Cellulophaga algicola DSM 14237: one gene and its partner. The protein of the gene in region 2 interacts with the protein of the main gene of each other region in a pairwise test. Links are inferred from orthologs where the notes say so. Each region holds a gene or a part of one and is shown on either strand. Other genes may lie near its edges. The genes, in order: ruvC and ruvA.

Evidence for each region.
Region 1: the proteins of ruvA (region 2) and ruvC interact in binary tests that used the Escherichia coli proteins (3 or more experiments, as listed by UniProt). The link is inferred for Cellulophaga algicola DSM 14237 from one-to-one orthologs.

Annotation. Positions count from the first base shown.
Region 1 is NC_014934.1:2,263,433-2,279,820, reverse strand. What follows is about bases 11,735-14,604. They hold ruvC (crossover junction endodeoxyribonuclease RuvC), read right to left. Parts: upstream 13,512-14,604; coding sequence 12,957-13,511; downstream 11,735-12,956. Other genes in these bases: CELAL_RS09850 (M56 family metallopeptidase), read right to left, coding at 14,159-14,604; CELAL_RS09855 (hypothetical protein), read right to left, coding at 13,520-13,996; hemW (radical SAM family heme chaperone HemW), read right to left, coding at 11,778-12,914; CELAL_RS09870 (cyclase family protein), read right to left, coding at 11,735-11,765. Outside these bases: CELAL_RS09930 (dipeptidase), read left to right, coding at 1-659; CELAL_RS09925 (NYN domain-containing protein), read left to right, coding at 699-1,457; CELAL_RS09920 (PhnA domain-containing protein), read right to left, coding at 1,593-2,171; CELAL_RS09915 (hypothetical protein), read left to right, coding at 2,384-2,821; CELAL_RS09910 (BlaI/MecI/CopY family transcriptional regulator), read left to right, coding at 2,964-3,329; CELAL_RS21490 (M56 family metallopeptidase), read left to right, coding at 3,332-4,810; CELAL_RS22370 (hypothetical protein), read left to right, coding at 4,825-4,992; CELAL_RS09900 (DUF4407 domain-containing protein), read left to right, coding at 5,147-6,247; CELAL_RS09895 (metal-dependent hydrolase), read right to left, coding at 6,282-7,283; CELAL_RS09890 (MutS-related protein), read right to left, coding at 7,321-9,093; CELAL_RS09885 (MmcQ/YjbR family DNA-binding protein), read right to left, coding at 9,360-9,719; CELAL_RS09880 (Dabb family protein), read right to left, coding at 9,962-10,369; CELAL_RS09875 (DUF4230 domain-containing protein), read right to left, coding at 10,366-11,016; more of CELAL_RS09870, read right to left, coding at 11,016-11,734; more of CELAL_RS09850, read right to left, coding at 14,605-15,670; CELAL_RS09845 (BlaI/MecI/CopY family transcriptional regulator), read right to left, coding at 15,667-16,029; CELAL_RS09840 (DUF456 domain-containing protein), read left to right, coding at 16,243-16,388.
Region 2 is NC_014934.1:2,360,321-2,376,835, reverse strand. The notes cover bases 2,287-5,283. They hold ruvA (Holliday junction branch migration protein RuvA), read right to left. Parts: upstream 4,078-5,283; coding sequence 3,496-4,077; downstream 2,287-3,495. Other genes in these bases: CELAL_RS10285 (NADP-dependent malic enzyme), read right to left, coding at 4,175-5,283; sov (T9SS outer membrane translocon Sov/SprA), read right to left, coding at 2,287-3,490. Outside these bases: more of sov, read right to left, coding at 1-2,286; more of CELAL_RS10285, read right to left, coding at 5,284-6,460; tRNA epoxyqueuosine(34) reductase QueG, read right to left, coding at 6,897-7,817; CELAL_RS10275 (ABC transporter ATP-binding protein), read left to right, coding at 7,966-8,721; CELAL_RS10270 (ABC transporter permease), read left to right, coding at 8,723-9,901; CELAL_RS10265 (cytochrome P450), read right to left, coding at 9,947-11,236; Holliday junction branch migration DNA helicase RuvB, read right to left, coding at 11,275-12,297; CELAL_RS10255 (acyl-CoA dehydrogenase family protein), read left to right, coding at 12,383-14,647; CELAL_RS10250 (GIN domain-containing protein), read right to left, coding at 14,649-15,473; CELAL_RS10245 (cytochrome c oxidase subunit I), read right to left, coding at 15,638-16,515. UniProt on the Escherichia coli protein: The RuvA-RuvB-RuvC complex processes Holliday junction (HJ) DNA during genetic recombination and DNA repair.

The DNA of each region.
Region 1 (16,388 bases), 110 kb from region 2 along the record:
ACCATATTACTATTCCTGGGTTTTATGATAAGGTAGAAGAACTCTCTAAAGAAGAACGTGCAGAAATGGCAAAGGCTCCTTTTAGTCTAGAGAATTATAAAGACGCATTGGATATTGATGCTGTTTATGGCGAAAATGGGTATACTACTAACGAACGCAACTCTATAAGACCAACACTTGATGTAAACGGAATCTGGGGCGGTTATACTGGCGAAGGTGCTAAAACGGTTATTGCAAGTAAAGCTTTCGCAAAAATATCTATGCGCTTAGTACCCAACCAAGATTGGAAAGAAATTACCGAGTTATTTAAAAAACATTTTGAGAGCATTGCTCCCGAAGGTGCAAAAGTCCTTGTAAAACCACACCATGGCGGTCAAGGGTACGTAACACCTATAAATACAATTGGCTATCAAGCAGCATCAAAAGCTTACGAAACAACTTTTGGAAAAAAACCCATCCCACAACGTAGTGGCGGTAGTATTCCTATTGTAGCGCTTTTTGAAAAAGAATTAAATAGTAAAACTATCCTTATGGGCTTCGGTTTAGATAGTGATGCCATCCACTCCCCTAATGAGCATTTTGGAGTATGGAATTATTTAAAAGGAATAGAAACTATTCCTTATTTTTATAAGTATTATACCGAGTTATTTAAAAAATAAAACGTAGAACTAGTAACTAATACCGTAAAAAACTATACAATGGATTCAAATATAAATTTAGCAGTGCTTATTGATGGCGACAACATTCCTTCTGCTCAAGTAAAAGAAATGATGGAAGAAATTGCAAAGTATGGCAACCCAACCATTAAAAGAATCTATGGCGATTGGACCAAGCCTAATTTAACCAAATGGAAAAATCTATTGTTGGAGAATGCTATAACTCCCATTCAGCAATATGGCTATACCACAGGTAAAAATGCTACAGATTCTGCCATGATTATTGATGCCATGGATATTTTATATTCAGAAAAAGTAAACGGCTTTTGTTTGGTTTCCAGTGATAGTGATTTTACCAGACTTGCAACTCGTTTACGAGAAGCAGGTATGAAAGTTATCGGAATCGGAGAGAAAAAAACACCAAATCCGTTTATTGTTGCTTGTGATAAATTTATCTATATTGAAATTCTGAAATCAAAAATAGAGAGCCCAGAAAATGATAGTGAAAAAGATGGCACCAAAGACACCGTAGATAAAATTACGAGAAAAGATATACAGCTTATAAAAACTACAATCGCAGATGTTTCAGATGATGATGGTTGGGCTTTTCTAGGCGATGTCGGGAGTTTATTACAAAAGAAACAGCCTAATTTCGATTCCAGGAATTATGGCTTTGATAAGCTTACCCCTTTAATTAAGTCTATTGATATTTTTGAATTGGAACAACGTGAAAATTCAAAGAGCAAAAATAAATTAATTTTTGTTCGGATTAAGCAAAAGCACAATCCTAAGAAAAAATAATTAAAATAAAAAAGTCCGTTCTCTTATGAAAACGGACTTTTTTTATGACGTTACCTAAAGGTCCGGGCTATACGTTTCAAGTCCTCACCGTAAAAACGGTTGTGGGCTTTACACTGCTATCCCTAACGCAAATACTTATAGTTTCTTTACGAATTTTGTAATAATTACGGTCATTGTAGGGCCAACTTTACCTTCTATAAATTCTGCATTCTCACGATCTAAAGATATTTTACGAACAGCTGTTCCCTGTTTTGCAACCTGGCTAGAACCTTTGATTTTCAAATCTTTTATCAAAACAACACTATCCCCATTTTCCAAAATCACCCCATTCACATCTCTATGGATAATTTTATCCGCTTCCGCCAATCCTTCGCCGGTAGCTTTGGCAAACTTTAGTGTTTCATCTTCTAAATAAATCATTTCAAGCAAATCTTTAGGCCAGCCCTCTCCTTTTAAACGAGATAGCATTCTCCATGCTACTACCTTAACTGTGTCATATTCACTCCACATGCTATCGTTTAAACATCTCCAATGATTAGGGTCTGTATTTTCTGGGTTTTCTATCTGATCTACACAAACACCACAGGCTAAAAGACTACTATCTACACCGCTTATAGAAACTGGCGGAACTTCATATACCTGCAAATCAGCTGTTGACGTACATAACTCACATTTATTTCCGCTTCTTTCTATCAATTCTTCTAGTATGCTCATGTTTTTTAAATTTTTATCCCTGCAAACTTAAAAAAATTGACGAGAGTAGGCGTACTTTATACCTATCTAATACTACAAATACTATTTTTGAATAGTATTTACAAAAAAAATAACAGCATATATTCGACGAAATACATAATGATTTATACTATAAACCAAAATTTTGCGATTATTAGTTATAAATTTACAGCTCTAATATAAATAACAAACCAATGAAATTAAGCACATTATTTACAGTCGGACTTCTATTTTTAGGAATAAATGCAGCTATTGCCAGAGTAGGAATTCCTATTCCTTACGGTGATGAGGACAAAATAATCAAAATCCTCGACTTACCGGATACCGAAGAATTTCAACTAGAAGACGGTACGTATTTTGATATTGGAAAAATGTACACCATTAGCCATATTGTTTGGTTGCCTTATAGTAATACAGAAGTTGTTATTACAGGATATGTAGATGATGACACTTATGTAGAATTAACTCCTGAACAATTAATTGAAATTGCAGCTCTTGCAAAAGTTGAAATTCCAGAAACCGCGTCGGCATCATTTTTTGACCGCATCGGTGGAAAAATAGTACTAGGCTTGCTTGCTCTTGTAGTTCTTTATGGAATATATGCTTCTTACTTTAAAAAAGATACAGAGTAGTCAATATAAAATATAACACGCTATTTATAAAATCCATTCTTAAACGAATGGATTTTTTTTTGTTCTAAAAAAACACCTCTACACATGTAGAATTAAAATATTTATTCCATGTTTGTAGAACACTATATTAAATAGAAGATATATGCAGCTATCAAAATCCGAAGAAGAATTAATGAATATACTATGGAAGCAGAAAACTGCTCTCATGAAAGATTTGTTAGCAACTTACGAGGACCCCAAACCCGCCACCACTACAATAGCAACATTACTAAAAAGGATGACAGACAAAGGGTTCGTAGCGTATAAAACGCTAGGGAGATCAAGAGAATATTACCCCTTAGTAAAAAAGAAAGATTATTTTTCTAAGCATGTAAACGGACTCATAAAAAACTTTTTTAATGATAGCGCTAGTCAGTTTGCATCCTTCTTTACACAAGAGACACAACTAACTAAAGAAGAATTGGAAGATCTAAAAGCATTAATAGATAGTGAACTTAAAAAGAAATAATTATGGGGCTATATCTTATAAAAGTAACAGCATGCCTAGCTATCTTTTTTGTTTTCTACAAAGTAATGTTAGAAAATGAAAGCATGCATACCTTTAAACGATTTTATCTCCTTACGGCACTAATAGTTGCAGCAGTAATACCTACTATATTATTTACTGAATACATCTATATAAGCCCTGAACCCATCGTGGATATCGCTGTATCAGAGTTTACTATAAAAGAAATGCCTTTGCCTACTCAAAAAAATGACCTTATAACACCTTCCCTTTGGGTTATATATGGAATTGGAGTCTTGGTATTTGGTTATAAATTTTGCAATAATTTATTTAAATTAAGCACACGAATAAAAAGAAACCCAAAAATTAAATATGACCGTAGCATTCATGTGTTATTAGAAGAAAGACTGTCACCGCACACCTTCTTCAATTTTATTTTTTTGAACAAACAAAAATTTGAAGCCCATGAAATTCCTGAAGCGGTGCTTTTGCATGAGCAAACACATGCGGCACAAAAGCACAGTATAGATGTGCTCTTCATAGAATTAATACAAGTTTTATTATGGTTTAACCCTTTGGTCTATTTGTTCAAAGGAGCCATTAAACTAAATCATGAATTCTTAGCAGATCAAGCCGTTCTAAAAAAAGGAACCCAATTACCAAATTATCAACAAATATTATTAGCATTCTCATCAAATGCTACAGAAACCCAATTGGCAAATGCCATCAATTATTCATCAATCAAAAAACGTTTTACCATCATGAAAAAAACAACATCAAAAAAAGCCGTTTGGTTACGCAGTTTACTAGCCCTACCTATTTTCGTATTTGCCTTATATGGCTTTAGCGAGAAAAAGATCTTAAAAATGGAAAAGCCTTCTCAAGAAAACAGTGAACTAAGTTCGCCATCAGATTTGAACAAAGTCAGCACAAACCACTTACAAGATGAAATTGAAAGTTACAAAAAAGAGTATAACGCATACGTAGTTTTGACAAAGGAAAAACCACATTACATTCACAAGCCGGAATCAGAAAAGAGAAAAATGGACGATATCTTTTCCAATTTAGTAACCATGTACTATAATCTATCAAATACAAACAGAGCTAAAGTTACGGCGGCAACACCCCCAATTAAACCTTATACTACACTAATTAAAAACGGACAAAAGGAATATAAAAAAACTAGCGAATTAACAGCCGAAGACAAAAAACTATTACCTCCACCACCTCCACCTCCATTGCCTATTAGCGAGAGTAATTCAACAGAACTAGCTAAAGCAAAACAACTGTTTCTTGAGAATGCAAATAGATATGGGAATGCGGTTAGTGCATATACCAAACAAGGAACTGGAACTTTAGAGGAACTAAATGCACGCTATAAAAAAATAATGAATCTTTATGAGAAATACACTGCTTTGGTAAAAAAAGAAGAAACTAATCCTATTTTACCGCCGCTACCCCAGCACCACCAAAGAGTCCCTTAGACCACGTTATGGAAATGGCTAAAAAAAATGCCAACTTCTATTATGAAGGAAAGGCAATAAGCTCAGACAAAGCCATTGATTTAATCAAAAACAATAATAAGTTAAACATAGATACTAGAAATACGGGAAGTAAAAACCCTACCGTTAAAATTTCAAAAAACCCAATCGTCATTAAAAACTAAAACATTGATTCTAAAAAAGTCTTCTAAACGAAGGCTTTTTTTATATTAAAAAACTCCTTAATGAAATGCCTGTAGCACCATAGTACTAGTTTAACATAATTTTTCAAATAGAATTTGTACTTTAGATACTCATCAATCATTAATCAAATCAATTATGTTACAACTTTTTTTTATCCTGTGCTCAGGAGCCGATTCTGAAATACTCGCCGAATGTTCGCAAGGGGAGCGCAACAAATATGCAGGAATAGGCGCTACGGTATTCTTTACTGCTGTTATAGCTTTCATTGCCAGTAGTTATGCTTTATACACTGTTTTTGACAATGCCTATACGGCCTCTTTCTTCGGACTCGTTTGGGGATTACTAATTTTTAATTTAGATCGTTTCATTGTTTCTACCATTAGAAAGAGAGATAAATTTGGCAGCGAATTACTACAAGCCACACCACGAATTATTCTAGCCGTAATTATTGCCATTGTAATCTCTAAGCCTTTAGAAATGAAAATATTTGAGAAAGAAATCAATCAAGTTTTATTAGAACAAAAGAATGAACTAACCTTAGCAAATAAGGATCAAATTGCCTTACAATACACTCCTGCAATTGAAGAATTAAATAATGACATTACTGCATTAAAAACAGAAATAACAACTCAAGAAGCAGCAACAAATGCACTTTATGATACCTACATATCTGAGGCAGAAGGCACCGCTGGCACCAAACTATTAGGAAAAGGACCTGTGTATAAAGAAAAACGAGATAAACATGATGCTGCACTAAAAGAATTGAACACTTTGAAAGAAACTAATGCTCAAAAAATTACAGCCCTAATATCTCAAATTACTCTTCTTAATAATCAGTACACAACATCTGTAACAGACTCCCAACCCATCATAGATGGTTTTGATGGACTTATGGCTAGAATCACCGCATTAAATAAATTGCCATGGTTACCCTCATTCTTTATTTTCTTACTTTTTCTTGCTATAGAAACTTCGCCAATCATTGCGAAACTTTTATCGCCTAAAGGCACGTATGATTACAAATTGGAAGAAGAAGAAAGTGTAGTTAAATCTTGGGTGACTCAAAAAGTAAAGCAGCGCGATTTACTTGTAGCTACGGATGAATCTTTAAACAATAAGATTTATGCAGACATCGCTGAAGAAAAAGCAATCTACGATTATAAAAAACAAAAAGTAGAAGAATTGCTAAAGCTACAAGCAGATTCATTTCATAAACTGCAAATGAAAAACCTTTAGAAGCGAGACGCTTTGTGTAATAAACACATCAGTATTAGTTTCCTAAGATTCGGTTCCAAAGTTCTCGCATTAACTTCTTAGCATCCCCCACATTTTTGGGAGTTTCCACAATATCTAATTTACCTTGCGTGTTGGTCAATTGGTACTTAAATGCAAAATTTTTCTCTTTTGGATCCATGCTCATCAAACCAAACCTAAGGTCATTGAAAAACAATTGTCCGTTATCTTTTGTTATGATATACCACCCTTCTGCGATACGCTCTAAGCGATTTACTTTATCATTATTCTTTAAATCTCCTAAAAGTTCATGATTTTTAGGATAGGATTCAAAAGTGATTGGCTTGGTATCAAAAAAAGAATAATTCGCAATTAAATATGCATCTTTAGTATCCACATTTGCGGTCCAGAGAATGGTATTAAACGGACTTGGTCTTGTATCTATTTCAATATATTCAATACCTTGTTCTGTTAATGCTTGTGTAAACTTATGATAGGTAATAGCTTTTAATACCAGCGATAACAACAAATATGCAGAACTAATGATTAATCCCCAGTTGTTGTACCTTCTTCGCTTTATTGAAGTCCGCTTTTGAAACATAGCCAGCACCAAGAGTACTAAAAAGGGGAGGGTGTATAATGGATCTATAACAAAAATATTTTGAAAGGCTAAGCGGGTTTTAAAAGGCCAAAAAAGTTGTGTGCCCCATGTTGTAAAAGAATCTAAAATGGGATGCGTAAAAAGCCCCCAAAACATTAACCAAGACCAATCTTTCCAACTGGCCTCTTTCTTGGGTAGTAGTTTAAAAACTATCCATCCAAAAATAGGAGCAAATAATATTGAAAATAAAATAGAATGGCTAAAGCCACGATGCCATTCTATAGCAGAAACAGGATCAGTAAGAAACCGTGCAAAAACATCTAAGTCCGGTATCGTTCCTGCAATGGCACCAAAAAGCATGGCTTTATTCCCCACTTTTTTTCCTAATACAGCTTCGCCAACGGCTGCACCAAGTACTATTTGTGTTAATGAATCCATTTATAAAATTTTATGTCTTTGATTTATTAATAAACTATTAATCTACAATCTGCATCTTTTTCAACAAAAATGATGCATTCATGTTTTGGCAAATTCCATCTTTAAATTTATAATCAAAGTGCAATTCATCAGCTATAATTTCTGCATCAAAATAATGATTCTTCACTTGTAGTAAATCATTTGCCGCTTCACATAAACTTAAATCATGTGTTGCAATAATACCTGTAGCTTTTCCTCCGATAAGTTTTTCAACAAATTTTCGAGATCCTATGGCTTTATCCGTACTATTGGTGCCTTTTAAAATTTCATCTAAGACAATGAAATAGCGGTCTGTTTTAATTTCATCGACGATAAAGCGAAGCCTTTTTAATTCAGAAAAGAAATACGATTCATCATCTGTAAGAGAATCTGTAGTACGCATACTGGTAATTAACTTAATAGGAGTGTATTCTGCGGACTTTGCGCACAAAGGCAAACCTACATTTGCCATTACAATTTGCAGAGAAACTGTTCGTAAAAAAGTACTCTTTCCTGCCATATTAGCCCCTGTAATAATAAAAAACTGCTCACTGTCTATCTGAATATCATTTAAAACACTTTTTTCTGGATTTAAAAGTGGATGTCCAGCCCCTATAGATTTTAAGACCACATTAGATGCAACTAATTTAGGATACACATAGACTGGATGGTTGTATGCAAAATTGGCTAGACTATTATAAGCATCAAAGAAAGCAATGGTGTCAAACCAGCCTTCTATCTTTTCACCATGCTTAGAAATCCAATCTTCAATTTTATAGGATTGATAGATATCCCAAAGCATAAAACCATTAGCAAAAATTCCGAATAACATATTATTACGTTGATCTAAAGCATCTAATATTTTTGAAAATTCATGCAATACATCTGACGTTTTTTCGGATTCATTTAAAATAGCCGCACGTTTTTCTTTTAAAAGTTTCGTGTTAAATTCTACCTTCTCTATTTCTAGAATTAATTTTTGATATTGATGAAATGTGGTTTGAATTTTACCCGTATCATTAGACAATTTATTGATATGCTTTATATAAAAACTAGTACCAATAAGTCCTACCACAAAAACAACCAATAAAGCAAAAATTGATAATGGAATGATAAAATAACCAAGGATTGCTAAAACAGATATACCCCAAAAAATGTAGGGTAACGTTTTCATAAATTTTGGAAGAAAACGCTGGTATTCATTGATCCAAGTTATAATTGCTTGGTAAGGGGTTTCTGTTTTTACTAATGATGCTACTGCCGTGAACTCCTGGCGCCAATCTGGTAATTGAGAAAGCTCTTTGATTGCTTCCTGCTTTTCCTCGATCCCCGTAATTTCATTTGCTACAAATAAAGAAGCTAAGCGCTCACTACCTTGAGGCAATACAGTTCTATTTAAATATTGGTAGAAAGAGCCCTTGCCAAATAAGTCAATATCTTGACTAAAATAATGCAACGGATCTTTAAACTCACTCCCATCTGGTTGTTCATGAAAATCACGATCTAATATCTTAATCTCTGTTTCGTTAATATGTAAAAGCGCTAAAATTTTATCACGTTTATACTGTAAACTAGTATGTCTAGAAACGAGTATAAGAAATAATATTATGGAAAATAAAACAATCCCTATTACTGCTTGTGGAGTATCATAAAAAAGAGCGACACCCACAATCATAAGAATAAAAACAACCAACCTCACCATACTAGATCGCAATAATTGCGATTTAACACCAGAAAGCTGCTTGTTTAATTCTGTGATCTTTTCAGAATAGAATGACTTTAAACCTTGCATTGAAACATATATAAAATGAAAGGCAAAGATAGGTTATATTAAAAAATAAAAAAGACCAGCTTTCGCTGGTCTAATTACCTATAGGGCTCGGGGGGAACTAGCTACAAGTAAGATTTGAGATTTCTTATATATTTTTAGTGTTTTGCTTCATTACTGGTGTAAAGGTAGTACAGCACTACACACAAAATTTTAGAAAACCGACCATTACCTTATGAAGTGTAGACGAACAGCAAATATCTGTAGACAAACGTTTTTTAAGAAAGCTTTTAATCAAGAGAATTTAGTGCCTCTTTTACTTTTTTGGTAAGTTTAGAAACAACTAGATCATAAGAATGATCGATTAGCTCTTTCAACAATTCTGGAGGAACACGTTCAAGAAACAGCGTATTCCAATGTATTTTACTCATATGATATCCAGGAATAATCACACCATCATGCTCCTCGCGAAGAGTAAGTGCTCTATCTGGATTGCATTTTAAGTTGGCTTGAGTAGGTAATCTTTTTAGTGAGGATAAGGCAAACATTTTACCCATAACTTTGAAAACTAAAGTATCTTCATCAAAAGGAAATTCTTCTGTAACTCCCTTTTTAGCGATGCAATATGCTCTAAATACTTCTATATTCATGTGTATACGGCTATGATTAATTATGTCGTCAAATAAAACACAACTGTTTATCTGCTAGTTAAAAATTTCTATTCCACAACTATCAAATAACCATCAAATAAGAATTATGTCCAAAAAGGTATGTATTTTTTTTGTACTTCCTTGAGTTACTTTCGGGATCATCATCTTTATAAGGTTTAATTTAAACTATTGCCAACATTTATAATATACCCTTAAAATCTAGTCACAATAGATACCTGTTTTTAAAGAGCTATATCTTTAGAATCGTAAACAATAACTTTATCCCACAATTTACTAGATTCTTCTATAAATAATAAATGTGGCGCTTCTTTTTGATACGCCTCTTGAGCTTCTGCAGATTCAAATGTCACCACTAAAGAATAGGTAAAAGAACCATCTACAACTTCTCTACTTGCTCTTGGTGGTTTTCCTATGAATTTTGTTTTAGCATACGCTGAATGGTCTAAAAACTTACGTAATGAGGTTTCAAAAGCCTTACAGTCTTCTTTACTATCTGGATGATGCAACCAGAAGAAAACGGTGTGTGCATAGTTAGGATCGAATGTATTCATTGATTTTTCTGTTTGTCCGAAGGTATAAAATGAAAATACTAAAAATAAACTTATTGCAAAGAGGTTTCTTAATTTCATGATTCTAAAAATCTAGTTAATTTACTTTTCCGTTCTGATAATTGCTCTTTTGCATCAATCTTTAACGCAGAGTAATCCAACTTCCACCCTATAGTTTCCACAATAGACTCAATTAATAAAATGGCTTCTAAAGCTTCGCTTCGTGCGGTATCCATCAGTCCGCTTTCAGGAATCTTATCCCGTATATGCTGCTTAGCCTCTTGGTTTAAAACCGTTAAGTCATCTGGAGTAAACGCGTTGAACATTCCGTTTTTAATATCGTAAAAATCCAATTCAGGTTCAATAGAAAGTATCTCGGGTTCTGGAAAGCTTTTGAGAAGTATTATTTTGCGATCATTATCAGCATTCAAGATCAACTTCTTTAAATCATACCCAATTTGGGCTTTTGCATTAATAACAATTAAAGCCTTTTTCTTACTAGAAACTAAGCTTAAAAAACGCTCTTTAGTATTCTCATATCGGTAAATTTCTGCAAAATCTCCTTCTACTGTAACAAGTTTACAAACACTTTTTATTTTTTCTAATAATACAAGTGACTGTACCTCGGTAAGCTCTCTACTTTTCTTTTTTCGGAATAAATTAAACAACCAATAGGTTACAATTGCACCTAGAATTAAACCTAAAAAAGTATCAAAAATATTATCCATTACTCTTTAATTTTATATAAGACTGGTCTACTCGGACTCGCATCATTTTCAAATGGTGCTACTTGTAAATTCAGAAAATACAATCCATCTTTAATGACATTGCCAACAAAAATAAATTCCGTTATCGTTGCTTGTTTCCGTAGCGTCCCAGTTGTATTCCAAAAAGCATTATGACCTAATAGCTCGCCGCCGTCTTTTTCTTTGTCTATAGAAGGCAAATCTACTAACAAATGTTCAACACCAAGCTCAACAAGATAATTAACTGCATCTTCTAACAAATATGGCGGATTAGAATTAGAATATTTCCGACTCATTTTATCTTTCAAATTAGGCAAGGTTCTGATGACTAGAGCATCTCCCACAAAGTTCTTTAATGCATATTGCAATTGCTTTTTAGAAATCACAAAATCTTCCTGCTTTTTTTCTGGTGCTATCGTTATGACCGAAGCCAAAAAAAAATATTTTTTTAAATTTTTATTTACGGAATGAAACTCCTCTGTAATATGCCCAACACATTCTGTATGTGTTCCGTGTGCGTGAGGATTAAACCAAATATCATTAAAATTGGTAGAGGCACCTTCCGTTACTTTACCCACAAATTCGCCCTCCGTATGTGGGGTTATTTTTGGCGGCTCTGTATACCATGCATTTACATTAGTGGTATCTCCCCGAAGTGGAATTGAGATATCTAACGGTTTAGAGAGATCTATAGAATAAGATTCTTTTTTATGTGTGATTATAGCTTTCAAAAATGGTTGTATTTACTCTGACAAGTTAATCATAAAAAGGTCAGAGGCAATTCCATCTGCCAAAAATTTCCCTTTTTTTGTTGTTATTAGCGTATCATTCTCAACAACCAATAGTTCTTGTTTTATGTGTTTTTCTGCTTGTTGCAAAAGGTATTTATGAAAATTAGCACCAAAATCTGAATATATTCTAGTCAATGAAACGCCCCAAATAGTACGTAAACCGGTCATTACATATTCATTGTAACGATCAGTTTCAGAAAGCACCTCAACCTCCATAGGAAGTTGATCATTTGCCAAAGCATTTATATATTTTGCATTATTATTGATATTCCATCCTCTACGAATGCCGTCATAAGAATGTGCAGATGGGCCTACGCCAATATACTTTTTACCCAACCAATAGGCCGTATTATTTTCTGAATAAAAACCAGGCTTCCCAAAATTTGAAGTTTCATAAGCGTCCAAGCCATTGGCTTCCATTTCTCGCAAAAGAATATTAAAATGGGCAGAAGCTACTTCATCATCAACAGGTTTAATAATCCCTTTTTTTATAAAATTTGCCAAGGCTGTTTTCGGCTCTACTGTAAGCGCATAACTAGATATATGCGGCACACCAAATGATAAGGCTAATGCTATATTTTCTTCCCAACGTTGATTGCTCATACCTGGCAATCCATAAATTAAATCAATAGAAATATTAGAAAAATAGTGCGTAGCAATTTCTAATGATTTTTTTGCTTCCTTAGAGTTATGTGCACGGTTCATCATTTTTAAGTCTTCTTCAAAGAACGATTGAACACCAATACTTAACCGGTTAATAGGACTTTTAGAAAGCACTCTAATTTTATCTTCTGAAAGATCATCAGGATTAGCTTCTAAAGTAATTTCAGGACCTTCTACCACAGAATAATTAGCGTACACCGAGTTGATAATTCCTTGTATTTCTTCTGTAGATAATACAGATGGTGTTCCTCCTCCAAAATAAATAGTCGCTACTACTTCATTTTTAAACTCACTTTTTCGGAGTACTAGTTCTCGCTTTATCGCAGACAACATGGCTTCCTTTTTCCCCATACTGGTCGAAAAATGAAAATCGCAATAATGACAAGCTTGCTTGCAAAAAGGAATGTGAATATAAATTCCGGACATAATTTAATATACAATGATCTTTCTAGGGCTTACTAGAAGCGTTTATTTTTTTACTCTTTTTTCGTTTTGTTTTACAAAAGCATCCCAACCAGTGTAGTTTTTACCTACTTCTATTCTACCTTCATTATAAAAATGACAAACTGCTGCCGCTAAGCCATCTGTGCTATCTAGATTTTTAGGCAATGTTTTAAGTCCCAACATGCTTTGAAGCATTTTCGCTACCTGTTCTTTACTAGCATTACCGTTACCCGTAATAGCCATTTTAATTTTTTTAGGAAGGTATTCTGTAATAGGAATTTCACGAGACAATCCTGCTGCCATGGCCACACCTTGCGCTCGCCCTAGTTTTAGCATAGACTGTACATTTTTACCAAAAAAAGGCGCTTCAATTGCTATTTCATCTGGGTGATAAGTGTCTATTAGCTCAATGGTGCGTTCAAAAATAAGTTTAAGTTTTACGTAGGGGTCATTGTATTTTTGCAATAACAACTCGTTCATTTGAAGAAACTCCATCTTTTTATTCACCACTTTTATGAGTCCGAAACCCATAATAGTAGTACCAGGATCTATCCCTAAAATAATTTTTTCGTTAGCCAAGAGTTAATTTATTTGGTATTAAGTACAATCGGAATTCTAAATTTTGCTCGTATTGGAATACCTCTTTTTAGTGCCGGTGATGCTTGTGGCAAGGTAAGTAAGCAACGGGTAATCACCGCATCAAACTCTGGTATTTGTTCTTCGACGATAGCATTATGTTCAATATCTAGAACAGAAACCGCCCCCATTTTATCCATTAAAAAATCGACGTATAATGTGTCTAAAACTTCCTCCCTTAATACAAATTCAAATCCGTCTAAAGAAGTAGAAAAATGCCTAAGTAATGTTTCTTGAAAACATTCCATATTTTCTTCTTTAGAATCCGCCTCATCACAATTTTCAAAAAGCGGAAATTGATCTACTTCATTGAAATTTATTTCTTGCAATTCGCGTGTTACCAATTGCTGTGTTTTCTCTTCTTTTGACGTGAAGAGATCACAAGAAACAACTAGAAAAAATCCACATAAAATTAATACTATACGCATGTGCGCTATAAAGTTTGTGGAAAATTACGATTTTTTGAGTTATTTAATTGGTTGTTATGAGGATTTCCTCTTTTAGTTCTGATCATTCCTTGTTTTTGAGCAACAAAAAAGCCAAAGAATTTACTTTGGCCTTAATCATATCTTCAAATTTAGGTGCAAATTTTACTGTAACTTAAAAGAAATAGGAATAGAAAATGGTACACGAACTACTTTCCCGTTTTGCTTACCGGGTGTCATTTTTGGCAATAAAGAAATGATACGCCCGGCCTCTGCTTCTAATGACTTATCAGGACCTCGCATTTTTAAACCTGCTATAGCTCCAGTTTCATCTATTGTAAATAAGATATTTACTTTTCCTTGTATTCCTTTATCCTGAGCTTCTTGAGGATATTTGAAATTCTTATTAATATGCTGAAATAATTTTTCTTTAAAACAAGCTCTTTGGTTTTCAGCATCTTCACAACCAGGAAAAACTGGGGCTTCATTTACAACCATAAATGGCACATCTGTAGCGTTATCATAATCTATCTCTTCTTTAGAGATCGCAGAATCTCCTTTGATAACATTTACAGACTCAATTCCTTCCGTATTTGTTTTAATTTTTATTGAATTACCTTTTTCATCACTTATAACAAAATTACCTTCTTCTTTATAAGCTTCTACTTTAGAAAAAAACTCAGCTCTTTGAATACTTTCTTTTTCGGTTAAAGTGTCTAAATCTGATACTTCTAATATGAATTTTTCATAATCTGATACTTCCAAGATTTGTTGTTCATTAGAAGATGTTTTTAAGGTTGCCCCCTGTTCCAATTCATTCGTTTTTAATTCATTTTCACATGAAGAATAAAATAGCATTCCAATAACTAATGGTACTAATACTAAATACTTTAACTGAAATACACGCTTTGATTTTGATTTTTGTAACATAACGATTCGTTTTTTGATTAATGATGATTTAAAAAATGGATTGATAAATGAAATATTTTCTGTTTGAAAAACTTGAGATAACAACAGTTGGTATTGTTCTTTTTTATGGGTTTTAGATACGTGAGCATCCGCTATAAACTCATGCAATTCTGATATTCTATTTTGGTATACATACACTAAGGGATTAAACCAATTGATAACACGGAGGAGTTCAAAAAAGACCAAATCATACGAATGTCCTTGACGTATATGAACCAATTCATGTGCTACAATGCTTTCATAATCTTTTTCCAATACTTTATCTCCTAAGAAAACCGACTTAAAAAATGAGAATGCAATTTCACTATTATTGATTACGATTTGTGTAAAATGACTTAAATACTGAATTGTGCCTTTATCCTTTAATTGTTTTATCTGATATAATTTAAATACAAAAATTAAACCTGCTATTAACATTCCAGCAATGGCTACAATACGCAACCAATCCATAAGCGTATTACCCTCTGAAATACCAGTAACTTCTACGTTATTTGTATTCCATAAAAACTCTGGATAGCTAAAAGTAGTTTCTGATACTTTCGTTTTTAAGGCTTCAATTTTTACCCAAGGCAAAACTAAAGACAAGACATAGGTACCAATGAGATACACTCTGTTCCATTGAAAAAAGGTTTCTTTTTTCAGAAAAAGATCATAAACGATTAAAAACAAAAGCTGAAAAGCTATACTTTCTAAAATATACTGTATCATTTTTCTTCCTTTTTAATTTCTTTTAATATCGATTCTAGTTCCGATAAATTCATATCATTCTTTTTCATGAAGAAAGACACCATACTCTTAAAAGAACCTTGGAAATAACCATCTACTAGTTTGTTGATAGATTGATTGCTATAGTCTGCTTTCTTCAATAATGGAAAATATAAATAGCCTTTCCCTTCCTGTTCGTGATTTACAAAACCTTTACTTTCTAAGATGCGTACAATAGTAGATACTGTATTGTAAGCAGGTTTTGGTTCTGGCAATTCTTCGATTATAGCCGCAACATTGCACTTTTCTAATTGCCACAATACCTGCATTACCTCTTCTTCTGCCTTTGTCAATTGTTTCATGTATCTTAAACTTGTTTCAGTATCTATTGACACTGGTTAAACACTTAAATTAGTATCCGACTATCGTACTAAAAATAGCTTTCAACTAACTTATTAGTTCAAATATAACTAAATAATTAGTTCAAACTAATGAATTAGTTGAAAAACTTAAAAAAAATTATGTTGATGTAACAAAGCATCGTAATTTTCGTCTTACTAAACAAACACCCTTAAATGGATATTGCGTTACTACTCTTTGGTTTCATTTTTATGTTAGCAGGTATCATCGGAAGCTTTTTACCTGTGCTACCTGGCCCACCTATAAGTTGGCTAGGGCTTCTACTCCTATTTTTAACAAGCGTTATTCCGCAAGACTGGTG
Region 2 (16,515 bases):
CTATATCTTCCACATCTGGTAAGGTGGTAGAACCACGATTTGTATCTGTAACTTGAACTGGTGAGTTTCCTTCTGGATTGTTGTAATCCAAATAACGCTCTAACACATTACCATCTCTATTTAAATAATATTGATAATTATCTAAAGCAGGATCATTTCCTGTATTATTAGTAAAAACTGACGCCTCTTCGGTATCCGACAAACCATCAAAACCAACATCTTGTAAACCTCTATTGACCTCACTTACATCAAAAGCATATACTAGAGACTGTGTTGAAGGAACTTGCCCCCAAGACGTTTCTGCAACTAAATCATTACTACCTACTCCTGGCAAACCATTTTCATACTGTTTTCTACCATCTTTAAGTATATCTTCTGAAATATTACCCAAATTAAACACCAATTCACCCGAGGTAGTAGCATCGCCATCTACATAAGGATCTAACACCCAAAACTGTACATATTCTACATTTGCTTGCTCAAAGTTAGTACTACTCAAAGCTCGCATAATACCACCCCACTTTTCTGTAGGCTGATCTGTTGTAAAATTAGAATTGTTATTATAAGGTCCTTTTGCATTTGGATAATACGCCAAATCTAAAGTAGTCTGTACTCTAGTTTGCCCTACTGCCTGATCTGTTTCTGGAAAAACCTCATCTATAAAAACACGTCGGGTAGAATTTTTAGACACATCGCTATCTGAAACTCCTGCAGGTCTTTGAGTCGTATAAAAAATTGGATCAATAGAGTACCAGGCTACTTTAGCCCTACCATAACCATTCTCTAAATTTAAAGGGTCATTAGGCGAACTTCCTGATAATTGACCACCATCTGCAAACTCCAAAGGAGCGCTCGCTAGTGACCAACTCAAAGAAGATCTAATATCTATAGAAGATTGTGCACCTTCAAAATCATCAATATATGTTGTAGACTCACCATCAAAATCATCATTTTTAGGCGTACTAGGCTTAAGCATAGCAACTTCTGCACGTACCGATAAATTTGACGGAACATCTGTATCAATGTTAGGCAATTTATTTACCAAACGTGTTAAGAAAGGAACTTCTGTTGAGAAATTAGTATTTAAACCGAAGATAGTATTGTTTACTGATTCTGATCCGTAATTTGCTTTCTGCGTTTGCGGACGTTCATTCAGGTTTATCAAGGTACCTCCTATTAAAAAATTCTTGTTTACCTGGTGCTCTACATTAAGACCTGTATACCTTCTTGATTGCTGACCAAATACAGCCGTATTTTCCACAGAAATATTTATAGGTGTATTAGATGCTTGTAATGACGGATCAATAATTTGAACTGTACCCGCTTGGTAATTTACAGTATAATCTATTCCTTCTTGCAGTTGACGCCCACCAGCCGTAACCGTAACAGATCCTTGAGGCACATTAAATGCACCAATAGAAATACCATTACTACCTGTAGATTTATACTCTCCTTTTAATAGGAATTTATTTTTATCTGAATCTTCTAATGCCGCAGCCTTAGTTAATGCATACATATTTCTGTATACATATTTTTTCTGATTATCAGTATACCCTTGATCATTAGCAACGTCATAAACACCACCCCCTAAGGTTTCAAAAATATACTCCCCAAAAGGTTCAACTTTTGTAAAAATTATACTTCCATTTTGTGAGTTTATAGTTATTCCTTCATAAAAATCAAAAAAACCATCTCCACCAGACTGCACATCGTTATATACGTTTAGTCGGTCAAAATTAAAGACATCTAACAGAATACGACCTTCTAAATTAGCAGGCCAACCAATATCATTCACTTTAGTAATATAATTACGTGACGTAGGATCCGTATACAGAATATTCATTTTAAAATCATCCTGACTTAAACTGTATGCACCTGTAGCATAGATGTTCTTCATCATTAAATCCCAAATAGGATCACTAACTGTTGTGATATTACTCTTTAAAAGTTTTAGTACTAAGGTATTGTTATTCACTTCTGTAGTAACCCCTGTAGTTGTTGTCGTGGTAGCATCACTACTCGTAGCAAATTCTCCAACCTGATATACTTGCCCTTTATAGGTGTATTGAAAAGCAACGGCTAAAACTTCATCATTACTCAAACGCTGATTTAAAGAAATATACCCTAATTGCTGATCAAATTGATAATCCGTACTCTCCGTTAATTTTCTAGCATTTTCTAAAATTGCATAATCAAACCCTTGATTTATTTGATACCCACCAGAAACATTAAAACCTGCTTCTACGGTTGCAATATCTCTAACTGAGGCTGTCAAAGCCCCTCCATTACCTATCAGTGCAGGATCAAAATCATTAGCGCCGTTTCTTGGCAAACTACCCGCACTAGACGTATTAAAAAAGCCCGATGGAGCTCCGTTCATACCACCAATTCTAGTTTTTTCAGATTCTGCTTCTCCTAAATCCTGAATACCAACTACGTTTCTAACATTTAATGTTTGTTGGCTTCTATTGGTAACCCAAACTTCTAATCGTGTAATTTGTACGGATGTATTTTTATAAGGATAATTCTCTAAAGATCTATCATAGGTATCTCTAAAATATTGAGAAAGGAAAAAGTGCTTATCTTCTTCATAATCTAAAGCTGTTATAGCAAAATCATTAATAGCACCACCACCTTGTGCAACGACGGTATTGTTTTGAGATTGTTGATCTGAGAAAACAGCAGTAACTGTAGTTTTACCAAATTGTAATTGGGTCTTAACCCCAAATAGACTTTGAGCTCCTTGTATTAAAGAGCTATTCAGTGGCATACTAACATTACCAATTTCTATTTTCTGAATAATATCATCCTCTGTTGGCGTATAATCTAATTTTACAATGTTCTGAAAATCAAATGTAGCTTCTGTATCGTAATTTGCATTTACAGTTAACCTTTCCCCTATTTTACCTAGCATACTTAAACTGATGCGTTGGTCAAAATCAAAAGATAAATTTGTTCTATTCCTAGGTGAAAGAGATGGATTGTCATTTTTCTGCCAAATAACACCTAAATCCATCGCTACAGAACCTTGCGGTATTACTTCAATAGTATTTCCTCCAAAAACAGATTGAAAAAAACTATTGTTTACATAAAAATTGGGTAAGAGGTTTTTTCTAGCCTCTTCACTACCTTCTTTTTTACCTGAGTAAGCATCCATCTTATCTTTAAAATAAGATTTCATGGTCTCTTTTCTAACAAGTTCTTGAAATTCTTTTGGCGTAAGGATGATAGGGTAACTAATATCAAACTCCCCTACAGTTTCAGAATAAATATAACGATCTAAATTTGGATCGTATGTGTATTTGGAGATAATACTTTTAGGATTCTCCATTTTAATACGCCCAAGTGCATATCCTGTTTTTACAGAATCTACCTCTTGTTCGTTAGTATCTTGCGCATTGGTTAGCTGTGATACTCCGAAGAAAATAATGAATACGATTAGTAGCTTAAATCTATATGATTTAAGAGTTGGTTTTGCCCTATTTTTCAAACTCTTTACAAATTTTTAAGCGAAAGCTTTATAATGTCTTCCACACTTAGTGAAGCATCTTGAGCTAAAACTTTGTCTACAATCTTTTCTGATTGTTTACGTATAAAACCAAGAACTTCTAAAGCAGATAACGCTTCATCTTTATTTGTATTGTTTGAAATTGACGAAACTTCATCAATATCGTAGATTTTTAATATTTTATCTTTAAGATCCAGAATAACTCTTTGTGCCGTTTTAGCACCAATACCTTTTATCGATTGGATAGCAGAAACGTTAGCCGTAGCAATTGCATCTCTAATTTGCATAGGCGACATAGAAGACAACATAGTACGTGCAATACTTGCGCCTATACCAGAAACAGAGACTAATAAACGGAAAATTTCCCGCTCAGATTTTTCCGAAAAACCAAATAAAGTATGACTGTCTTCTTTTACTTGAAGATGGGTAAATAACTGAATGTTTTCTGCATCTGTTATTTTCGAAAACGTATGAAGAGATATATTTACAAAATAACCTACTCCACCACATTCTATCACCACATGAGTAGGATTTTTTTCAACTAGCTTTCCTTTCAAGTGATGTATCATAGTGGGTGTTTTTAATGGTTATTGGTTTATAGTATTCTGATAGCAAAAAACTAAAGTCAAAGAATTACGCTTTGACTTTAGTATGATTTATTGTGTATTATTTAGCTTTTTTACGTTTCTCACGTTGTTGTGCATCTATAACTGCAATAGCCGCCATATTTACAATTTCATCAACACTTGCACCTAATTGAAGAATATGAACAGATTTTTTAAGCCCCAACATGATTGGTCCAATACTATCTGCTTTGTTTAATTCTTTCAACAATTTATAGGTGATGTTCGCTGATTCTAAATTTGGAAAAATAAGCGTGTTCACTTTTTTTCCTGCTAATTTAGAAAATGGGAATTTTCCTTGATTCAATTCTTTATTTAAAGCAAAATCCATTTGAATTTCACCATCTACTACCAACTCAGGGTTAGATTCGTGCAATATTCTTGCTGCCTCTCTAACCTTAGTTGCATGTGGGTGGTTTGACGAACCAAAGTTCGCATATGATAACAATGCCATTACAGGTTCAAAACCAAAAGTAGTGGCTACGTTAGCAGTCATTTTTGCTATTTCAGCTATCTCTTCTGCAGAAGGATCTATATTTATAGAGGTATCTGCCAAGAACAAAGGACCACGATCTGTGATCATAATATTAACCGTTGCTACTTTTTTAACATTAGCTGCACGACCAATTACTTCAAAAATTGGTTTTACCACTGTAGGGTATGCTCTTGAATATCCAGAAATCATACCATCTGCATCTCCTTCTAAAACCATCATTGCACCAAAATAGTTACGCTCGCGCATCTTAGATTTTGCTCCATAAAGGGTTACTCCGCTTCTTCTTCTAGTCTCAAAATAACGTGCTGCATAATGATCTCTTTTTTCATTAGATTCTTTATCCTTAGGATCTAAAATAAGAACATCTGCATCAAACTCAATTTCTTTTTTAAGCTCTAGAATAACCTCTCTATTTCCTAATAAAATTGGTGTTGCGATCCCTTCTTCTAAAGCTATTTGAGCTGCTTTTAGTACATCTAAATGTTCTGCTTCTGCAAACACAATTTTTTTACTGTTAATTTTTGCCCTGTTGTGCAATAAGCGAACAACTTTATTATCGTTCCCTAATCGTTGCAATAACTCTTCCTTGTACTTATCCCAATCCTCAATAGGGTTTTTAGCTACACCGCTATCCATTGCCGCTTTAGCAACCGCAGGAGGAATCTCTCCTATTAAACGTGGATCTACAGGTTTCGGAATAATATACTCTCTACCAAAAGTAAGTTTTGTTTCTCCATATGCAATATTCACTTGCTCTGGCACAGGTTCTTTAGCTAGATCTGCAATAGCTTTTACCGCTGCCATTTTCATAGCTTCGTTAATTTTAGTCGCTCTAACGTCTAGTGCTCCTCTAAAAATAAATGGAAAACCAAGTACGTTATTTACTTGATTAGGATGGTCAGAACGACCTGTTGCCATGATAATATCTTTTCTAGTTTTGATAGCTAGATCATATTCAATCTCAGGATCAGGATTCGCCATTGCAAATACAATAGGATCATTAGCCATAGAAAGTAACATTTCAGGAGTCACCACATTTGCAATAGACAAACCAACAAATACATTAGCATCTTGCATGGCATCAACTAAAGTATCTATCTTCCTATCGGTAGCAAATTCTAGTTTTTCAGCAGTTAAGTTTTCGCGATCTTTTCGGATCACCCCTTTGCTATCTAACATGACGATATTCTCATCTTTAGCACCAAAGGCTTTATAAAGTCTTGTACATGAAACTGCTGCTGCACCCGCACCACTAATCACGATACGCACTTCGTCTATCTTTTTTCCGGTAATTTCTAATGCATTTAATAAGGCTGCTGCAGAAATAATTGCAGTTCCATGCTGATCATCATGCATCACTGGAATATCTAACTCCTCTTTTAACCTACGCTCAATTTCAAAAGCTTCAGGAGCTTTAATATCTTCTAAATTAATCCCTCCAAAAGTTGGAGCGATCATTTTTACGGTTTCTATAAATTTCTCTACATCCTCGGTATCTATCTCGATATCCATGCCATCGATATCTGCGAATATTTTAAAAAGCAATCCTTTCCCTTCCATTACGGGCTTAGAAGCTTCTGGACCAATATTCCCCAAACCTAATACAGCCGTACCATTAGAAATTATCGCTACTAAATTACCTTTAGAAGTATATTTATAAACATTTTCTTTGTCTTTTGCTATCTCTAAACATGGTTCTGCAACTCCTGGAGAATATGCTAAAGCCAAATCTCTTTGGGTAGCATAAGGTTTTGTTGGAACAATTTTTATTTTTCCTGGTTGAGGTTTTGCATGATATACTAATGCCTCTCTACGTTTAGATTCTTTGCTCATATTCTATTAATTGAAAAACAAATTTACACGTATTCTTTTTAAGCACCCATGTATTTTTAATAAAAAAAGGCATCAATATTTACTAAAGCCCTTATAGGCTCGTTTAAAAAAAAATATTTTGTTAATAGCTTTCTATTGTTGCTTTTTGAGACTTTTAACCAGAGCACAAATACGGCCACCAAAAGAAACAAAATACACTCAAAAGTATTGATTTTAAAGTACTATCACTAAAATATATTTGAAAATTGGTCTAAAAAATAGGCCTTAAACTTCCTTTAAATTATAAGTATCCTACTTAAAACAACCATCGTTATACCGAGACAATCTTCTGAAACAATTCTAAAAACCACTGTCTATTACGATACTCCTTAAATTATAAATTTTGTAACAAAAAAATAAAAAATTTGAAAACGAAATGGCCTTAGTGTTCTTCAAACTATTTTAGAAAATCTATATTCCTCTTTAAACCAGCGTACTTTGTTCTTTTTACTGCTGATTTCTGGAAGACTTTCTTGAATACATCATCAGTAATTTCTTCCCAATCTTTTTTTGTTAACGACAACAAATCGGGATGCGGATTAAATAAAGGTTCACTATGTGGTTTTGAAAACCGATTCCATGGGCATACATCTTGGCACACATCGCAACCAAATGCCCAATCATCAAACTTACCTTGAAATTCTTGCGGAATTTCATTCTTCAATTCAATCGTAAAATAAGAGATACACTTACTACCATCTACTACATAAGGTTGTACTATTGCTTGTGTTGGGCATGCATCTATACACGCCGTACATGTACCACAATGATCTGTTACAGGATGATCATAGGTCAAATCTAAATCAACAATCAATTCTGCAATAAAATAAAAAGAGCCTGTTTTTTGGGTCAGTAAATTACTGTGTTTCCCTATCCAGCCAAGTCCACTTTTTGCCGCCCAAGCTTTATCGAGAACAGGTGCAGAATCTACAAAGGCTCTACCACCTACTTCGCCTATTTCTTCTGATATAAACTCTTGCAACTGCTTAAGTTTTCCTTTGATTACATGATGATAATCATGGCCATAGGCATACTTAGATATTTTATAAGTACCATCTGCCTGCTGTTCTTCTGGATAATAATTTAACGTTAAGGAAATAACAGATTTAGCATCATCTACTAGCAAACGTGGATCTAGACGCTTGTCAAAATGATTTTCCATGTACTGCATTTCGCCATTCATATTATTTTTCAGCCATTTCTCTAAACGAGGGGCCTCTTCCTCTAAAAAATTAGCTTTAGAAATACCACACGAAAGAAACCCGAGGCGTATGGCTTCGGCTTTTATTAAATCGCTATGTTTTTCCTTTGTATTCATTTATTTTAAAATAGTGTAAGTCTATCTAATTCAGCTGTTAAAAAACCCTTAAGTTTGGCTTTGACGATTTATTTCTAAAAATTATAGATTTATTGTAACAAATAATCTTTTTAGCTACTAACTAAACGTACCAAATTAAACAACTAAGATGATACATATTGAAAATCTGACCAAATCTTTTGTCGTAACTACGAAAAAAGGGTTTAAAAAAGAGTCCACCACTGTAAATGCGGTAAATTCTATTTCTTTGGATTGTAAACCTGGAAGAATATTTTCACTGCTTGGCGCAAATGGCGCTGGAAAGACGACGACACTTCGTATGATTGCAGGAATTATTAATCCTACTTCAGGAACTGCCATAGTAGATGGTGTTGATATCTCTAAAGGAAATGATGAAGTAAAAAAGAGAATTGGGTTTCTAACAGGCTCTACAGGTTTGTATGAACGTTTAAATCCTGATGAGACTATTGAATTTTTCGGAAAGCTCTATAAAATCCCAGAGGCACAACTTTCGGAACGCAAAGAATACTTGTTTGAAAAACTAGGAATCAACGAATTTAGAAAAAAAAGAATCGGACAAATGAGTACGGGTATGAAACAAAAAGTTTCTATTGCGCGTACCCTAATTCATGATCCTGAAGTTTTAATTTTTGATGAACCTACCTCCGGTCTTGATGTAATTACTGCTGAAAGCATTATTGATCTAATTCGAGAATCAAAAGAAAATAATAAAACGGTAATTTTTTCTTCACATATTATGAGTGAAGTAGACTTACTGTGTGATGATCTTGCTATTATTAATAAAGGATCTATTATCTACAATGATACTTTTGATAATTTCAAAGGAGAAATGAAAGCAGCCAACTTAACTCAAGAATTTATTAATCGCGTAAAAGAAGCTTAAGATGAACGACTTATTTATAATTATAAAGAAAGAGCTAACTGAGCTTCTTAGGGATAAGAAAACAATTATTAATTCTATTGTTCTACCCACCGTATTAGTTCCAATTCTAATTTTTGGCGCCATGAAAGTGACGGAACTCATTGAGAAACAGCAACAAGAAAAAACAGTAAAAATAGGCCTTGTAAATGCACCTTCAGAGTTTTCTGCCTTAATTGCCGCAGATACTTTAAATAAGGTAACCACCTATGATAAGGTTGAAGATTTTAAAGCATTAATTGAAGACGAAAGCATAGCAACCGCTATTGTTTTTCCTGCTGATTGGGATTCACAAATGGAAAGCTTAAATACAGGTGAAGTGCAAATTTTCAGAAATGGATCTAAAGAAAATGTAAACAAAAGAGCGTCTAAATTAATTGAAACCTACAATGCTAAATTAAAAGAAGAACGGATTGCTATTCTCAACATTCCTACGCAAAAAATGAAACCTTTTACAGAGAACTATATTGAGGTTGGCGAACAGAAAGAGGTTATTGGAAAAAAAATAGGGGGTTTTATTCCTTATTTATTTATTCTTACCATGTGGGGCGGATGTTTACTAGCTGCTGTAGATTTAGTTACTGGAGAAAAAGAACGTAAAACAATAGAAACAACCTTATCCTTACCTATTTCAAAATTTAAAGTGCTTTTCGGAAAAGCTATTGTAGCTTCCTTACTTGGTTTTATCCCTGCATTATTAAATCTAATAGGGCTTATTATAGGACTTAAACTCTTTAATGGCATTCCAGATTCTTTTAAATCTGTGATTAGTGAGATGCTCAATTTTCAATCGATATCCTTAATTTTATTATTATTAATCCCCTTTGCCTTGTTTTTATCAGGTTTCATTATTGCCTTAGTCGCTAGTGCAACCTCATTTAAAGAAGCACAAAGTAAGGCATCACCTTTAATCATGTTAATCATAATCCCTTTGGTCTTAGCTATGATGCCAGGTATAGAATTAAACTGGACCACCGTATTAATCCCTGTATTAAATATTGGCTTAGGAGTCAAAGAAATAATGGCAGGAACTATTGATATGGTACAATATGTTGTAATTCTAGTTTCCCTTATAGCTTTTGCGGTAGCAGCTGTTTACTTCAGCTATAAAAAATTCTCAGACGAGAATGCAATTTTAAAATAATTTAGTATTTAGATTCGTTTAAAAGCCACAGAAACTGTGGCTTTTTTAATTTCTATTCCTAAAATTAATTAGCACGTCTACGGGCTTAAGTGAAATTAATGGATTAACCGTTACCGCTTTCAATGGTGTGGTCATTTTATATTTTTGTAGCAGTTCTGTTACGGCAATCACCATTTCATACATAGCAAAATTATTCCCTACACACATTCTAGGACCTGCCCCAAATGGATAATAGTACTCTTGGTATTCTTTCTTCCTTGAAGCATCAAAACGCTCAGGATTAAATTCATTAGGCTTCTCCCAGAAATCTTCATTTCTATGCAATTCATAAATACTCATTAAAACCAAGGAATCTTTTGGGATCTGTAACCCCTCAAACTCATCATCTTCTATAGAGACACGATCTATAATATACGCAGGTGGATACAAACGCATTGCTTCTTCTACACATTGCTGAATATATTTTAACTCTAATATTTGGGTTAAAACATCATCTCCTTCTAATGAAATATTCTTCACCTCTTGGTACGCTTTTTCTTGAATATCTGGATGTTTTGCAAGTAAGAACACTAAAAAACTTAATGCATTTGCAGTTGTTTCGTGCCCAGCCGTAAATAAGATAAGTACTTCATCTATCAATTGCTCTTTAGCCATAGCGGTGCCATCTTCATATCTAGCTTGAAGAAGCATATCTAATAAATCGTCTTTCTCTATTTCTGAATTTCGCCTTTCTTCTATTAATTGATGTAGAATAGCTTGCCCGTCTTTCGCTAAATTTAAATGTTTTTTTATTTTCCCACTTAATTGAAACCACCAATTTAGATACGGTTGCCGCATCTCTTTAATCAGCATTCTTTGATTGGTCTCTGTGATGTATTGTAATTCAGACATTTCTTTCTGAATATCATCACTACTAAATAATGATTTAGCCACCACTTGAAATGCCAAATTACTCATGATAGGATACACATCTATTGTATTGGATGTAGATAAGCCGTCTATTTCTAATAAAATTGCTTCACGAATAGTTCCCATTAAATTACGCAACTTCTTTTTATGAAAAGCAGGCTGCACCATGCGCCTATGAGTGCGCCAATGTTCTCCATTGGAAGTTAAAATACCGTGCCCTATATACTTGGCTAAATCTTTAGTCTGTAAGGTTGATTTTTGGTATTTTCGATGTTGTTTTTGAAGAATATGTTTTATTAATTTTGGATCACGTGTAAATGCAAGTTCATTCCTAATACCAACTGGCACCCGAAATAAATCTCCGTGTTTTTCAAAATTTTCACGATGAAATGGCAATGGATTCTTAAGAATCCTTTTACTATTCATAAGCACTTCAAACTGTGAAATTATAGGTGTTTGTTTCATTAAAATAAGCCTCCTTGAACACTCCCTTTTATACGGCCTAAATGTTTATAGGCTAATTCTGTAACCTCACGCCCCCGAGGCGTGCGCATAATAAACCCTTCTTGAATTAAAAATGGCTCATAAACTTCTTCAATAGTTTCTGCACTTTCAGAAACAGCGGTTGCCAAAGTAGTAATCCCCACAGGACCACCTTTAAACTTATCAATTAAGGTTAAGAGAATTTTATTATCCATTTCATCTAAACCATGGGCATCTACATTCAATGCTTTTAGTGCAAAACGAGAAATTTCCAAATCAATTTTACCATTTCCTTTAATCTGAGCAAAATCTCGAACTCTTCGCAATAAGGCATTACAAATACGAGGTGTTCCTCTACTTCTTCCTGCAATTTCTATTGCAGCATCTGCAGTAATAGGCATTTTTAAAATTTCTGAGCTTCTGGTTACAATTGTAGCAAGAAGTTCTGAAGAATAATATTGTAATCTACTTTGGATTCCGAAACGTGCACGCATAGGAGACGTTAATAACCCCGAACGTGTCGTAGCCCCAATTAATGTAAACGGATTTAAATTTATCTGAACAGAACGCGCATTTGGCCCTGTTTCTATCATAATATCTATTTTATAATCTTCCATCGCAGAATATAAATACTCTTCTACAATAGGACTTAAGCGATGAATTTCATCAATAAAAAGCACATCACGCTCATCTAGGTTGGTTAATAAACCTGCTAAATCTCCAGGTTTATCTAATACAGGACCAGACGTAATTTTTATACCTACACCAAGTTCATTCGCTAAAATATGGGCTAACGTTGTTTTCCCTAAACCTGGAGGACCATGAAATAGTGTATGATCTAACGCCTCGCCACGTAGGTTAGCCGCTTCTACAAAAACCTTTAAATTTTCCAAAATTTGCTCTTGCCCTGTAAAGTCAGAAAAACTTATGGGCCTGAGTGCTTTATCAAAATCTACTTCTTCTGGAGTGAAATTTTCATTTGTAGGATCTAAATGCTCATTCATAGATAACAAAGATAGCGCAAAATTAAGATACTTCTAATGCTTGTAATTCTTATTATTTATGGATAGAATATTGTATTTTCATACTATGAAAAAGAACATTTACACTCTCGGCGTTTTACAATATATTCCTTTCTTCTATGTGATATGGTCTGATGGATTACTTTCTGCTTCAGAAATTAACATTACTAAAACTGCATTTGAGAAGGATGCATCATTGACAACAGCAGATAAAAAAACTTTAGCGGGTTGGTTAGATAAAAATAACAAACCTTCTAGTCAAGAATTAAAATCATGGAGGACTATAATTTCTAATGCAGCCATAAAATTAGTCGAACACGATGCATACCCATTAGCTAGTTTAGCTAAAAGATTGGTTGCTCATTATTTTTCCGATACACCAGAAAATAAACAATTACAACACATTGAATTAAACTTAGGTATTCAACCAAACCATTACCATCATTTATTTGATGTTGAAGTACAGCATGAAGCAACATCAGATTATTACAATGCAAAAGAGCTTGATGCTATACTTAAAGGTGAATTTGCAGCTACTGTTACAAAATTTCATGAGGTATTAAAAGATCCCATTTACACTTGGAGTATAGAACGAAATAAAGAAAAATTTAGAGCTACAGTTTTAAACCAAGTAAAACACCTAGCCGCAGAAAATTATGGCGCAATGGCTTACCCTAATGCGTATGGCGGAATTGAAGATATGCCTGCTTACGCTTTTATTTTTGAAAACATCATGTATGTAGATGGTAGCTTAGCGATAAAATTTGGCGTCCAATTTGGGTTATTTGGCGGTAGCATTCAGAAATTAGGGACCAAATACCATCACGATCTCTATTTAGCCAACGCAGGTAAAGCAGAATTACTAGGGTGTTTTGCAATGACCGAAACAGGACATGGTTCTAATGTACGTGGTATAAAAACTACAGCAACCTACCAAAAAGAAACCGATCTGATCATACTTCATACTCCCGGAGAAAATGATAATAAAGAATATATAGGTAATGCCTTAGATGCTACTATGGCTTCTGTATTTGCTCAACTCATTGTAAATGGTAAAAATGAAGGCGTGCATGCAATTTTGGTTCCTATTCGGGACAAAAACCACGAACTACTTCCAGGAGTAAGAATTGAAGATAATGGGTATAAACTTGGGCTAAATGGTGTTGATAATGGAAAAATATGGTTTAATCAGGTTAGTGTTCCTAGAAAAAATTTATTAAATAAGTATGGTGATATTAAGGAAGATGGCACTTACTATTCCAATATAGAGAATCCGAATAAACGTTTTTTTACCATGCTCGGAACTTTGGTTGGAGGTAGAATTTGTGTTGCAAGAGCAGGTTTAGGAGGTGCTAAAAAAGCACTTACAATTGCTGTAAAACATGCCTTAAAGCGAAGACAATTTAATGATAATAAAAAAATTCAAGAAGATTTATTGATGGACTACCCAAGTCATCAATTACGCTTGACTCCACCAATAGCTAAAGCATATGTCTACGATGTTACACTTCAACATATTATGAAATTGTATAGTGACGACACTAAAACAGATAAACGTGAAATTGAAACACAGGTTGCTGGTTTAAAATCTATCATTACTTGGTTTGCCAATGATACTATTCAGGAATGCAGAGAAGCCTGTGGTGGTAAGGGGTATTTAATTGAGAACCGCATTGCTGATTTAAAGGGCGACGTAGACATCTTTACAACATTTGAAGGAGATAATAACGTACTACTTCAATTAGCCGCTAAGGGAGTATTATCTGATTTTAAGGCAGAATTTAATAGTGCTGGTTTTGCATCAGTACTAAAACTTTTAACTTCTCAACTAAATGACAAATTAACTACGATAAATCCAATTTACAGCAATAAGACAGACGCTGAACATTTGTACAACCCAAAATTTCACAAACATGCTTTTGAATATCGCACAAGAAGATTAACCTACACACTAGCCATGCGCATTCGCAATTATATTAAGAATGGTGTTCCTTCCTACCAAGCATTTTTAAAAGTACAAACTCATTTATTAGCGTTAGGTAAGGCATATAGCTGTCAATTATCTTACGAAATATACAGCACATACACTGAAACGATCACAGATGAGAAAAACAAAATACTTTTTGAGCAATTAGGAACCTTATCTGCTTTACATGAAATTAAAGCAGATGCCAGTTGGTATTTAGAACAAGGATATATGGGTGCTAGTAAATCAAAAGCAATAAAACAACGTGTAGAACGTATCTGCACAGAATTACGCCCACACATTAATGTACTTGTAGATGGGTTTGGAATTCCTCCTCATTTGATAACTGCTCCTATAGCTAAATAGACTATCGCTTATTTAGTTGTGATGTATTTAAAAAATCAGTAATTGTAATAACTGCAGGCCCATATAAGAATGTTTTAGCAGAACCTTTAGAACTTAGTGTAAGATTATTAAAAGCATTAATATACGCACTAGAAGAAGCTTCTAAGGATAAACTAACATCGCCTGCATCTAACTCAGCAGCTTTTAAACTAGTATTATCAAAAAGGTGAATATTCATAAACTCGGTATTCCCATTAATTTTAAGTTGAGCGTTTTTAAACATTTCAAGATTTTGTGTTTTACTTACCGCGTAAATTTCAGCATCAACTCTATCCTTAAATGACATATTTAAAGTATCTGCTGTAACATTTAATTCTGCAAAACTATTATCTGCCATTACAACATCAACACTTCCAGCATCTACATTTAACTGAAGCTTAGATGAACCATAGGTGTTAATAGCTAATACATCTGTATTAATTAAATCTTTCATTTCAATCTTACCATCCATCATGGTCAGTGCATTGAGTGTCGTATAAAAAACAATAATTTCCATTTTCTTTTTAGCAGCTATGGTATAAAAAGAACTAATCGTTAAGGTACCATCTTCTACTCTAAATTTTAAAACGTCAACCAAATTATCATCAATAGTTAAATTATAGCCACAATCTGAAGCTTTACGTAAAACAATATCGATGTCATCCTTTAATTCTATAGCCGTAAACGGCTCTAGTTCCATGGTAACTTCCGTAACGACTCTACTACCTCTTATTTTAGGTTTTCGCTGACCGAAAGAAACGCTAATAAAAAGTAAACAAATGACAAATGTTAATAATCTAAATTTCATTTTTGGTTATGTTTAATATTGAAGCCAAAGCACCTATAACTTTAAACTAATAGAAAAATAATACAAGTTATAAGAACTACGAAGCCAATTAATAGTTGACTCAAAATTATAAAAAAAGCCCTTTGTATTTGAACAAAGGGCTTTAAATATTATATAAGATTTTTTTAATGATTCATTTCCTCTTCATTTTCCTGTAAAGGAACCGTTTGAGGTATAAAATCTTGACCAGGAATCACATATTCCCCATCTTCTCTAGTTTTACTATAGTCGTATGCCCAACGGTGTACTTCAGGAATTTCACCAGGCCAGTTACCATGAACGTGCTCAATTGGTGTAGTCCATTCTAACGTATTTGCCTGCCAAGGATTTTCAGGTCCTTTTTTACCGTAGAAAATACTGCTGATAAAATTATAAATAAATATCAACTGAGTAAAAGCTGTTAAAATAGCAAACATCGTGATCAATATTTGAACATCAGTTAACTCATCAAACATTGGGAATGCTGTATTCTGATAGTATCTTCTTGGTACACCAGCCATACCCACAAAATGCATTGGGAAGAAAATTCCATAAGAACCTATCGCAGTAATCCAAAAATGTACATATCCTAAATTTTTATTCATTAATCTACCATAGAACATTTTAGGAAACCAGTGATAAACTCCTGCAAAAAGGCCATATAAGGCAGAAATACCCATTACTAAGTGAAAGTGAGCAATAACGAAATACGTATCATGCACATTAATATCCAATGTACTATCTCCAAGGATAATACCCGTTAATCCTCCACTAATAAAAGTAGAAACCATCCCTATGGAAAATAACATTCCCGGGTTTAGCTGAAGATTTCCTTTCCACAATGTTGTTATCCAGTTAAAGGCTTTAACCGCTGAAGGAATTGCAATTAGTAAGGTTGTGAATGTAAACACAGATCCCAAAAATGGATTCATACCTGATACAAACATATGGTGACCCCATACGATCGTAGATAAAAATGCAATTGCAATAATAGAAGCAATCATGGCACGGTAACCAAAAATAG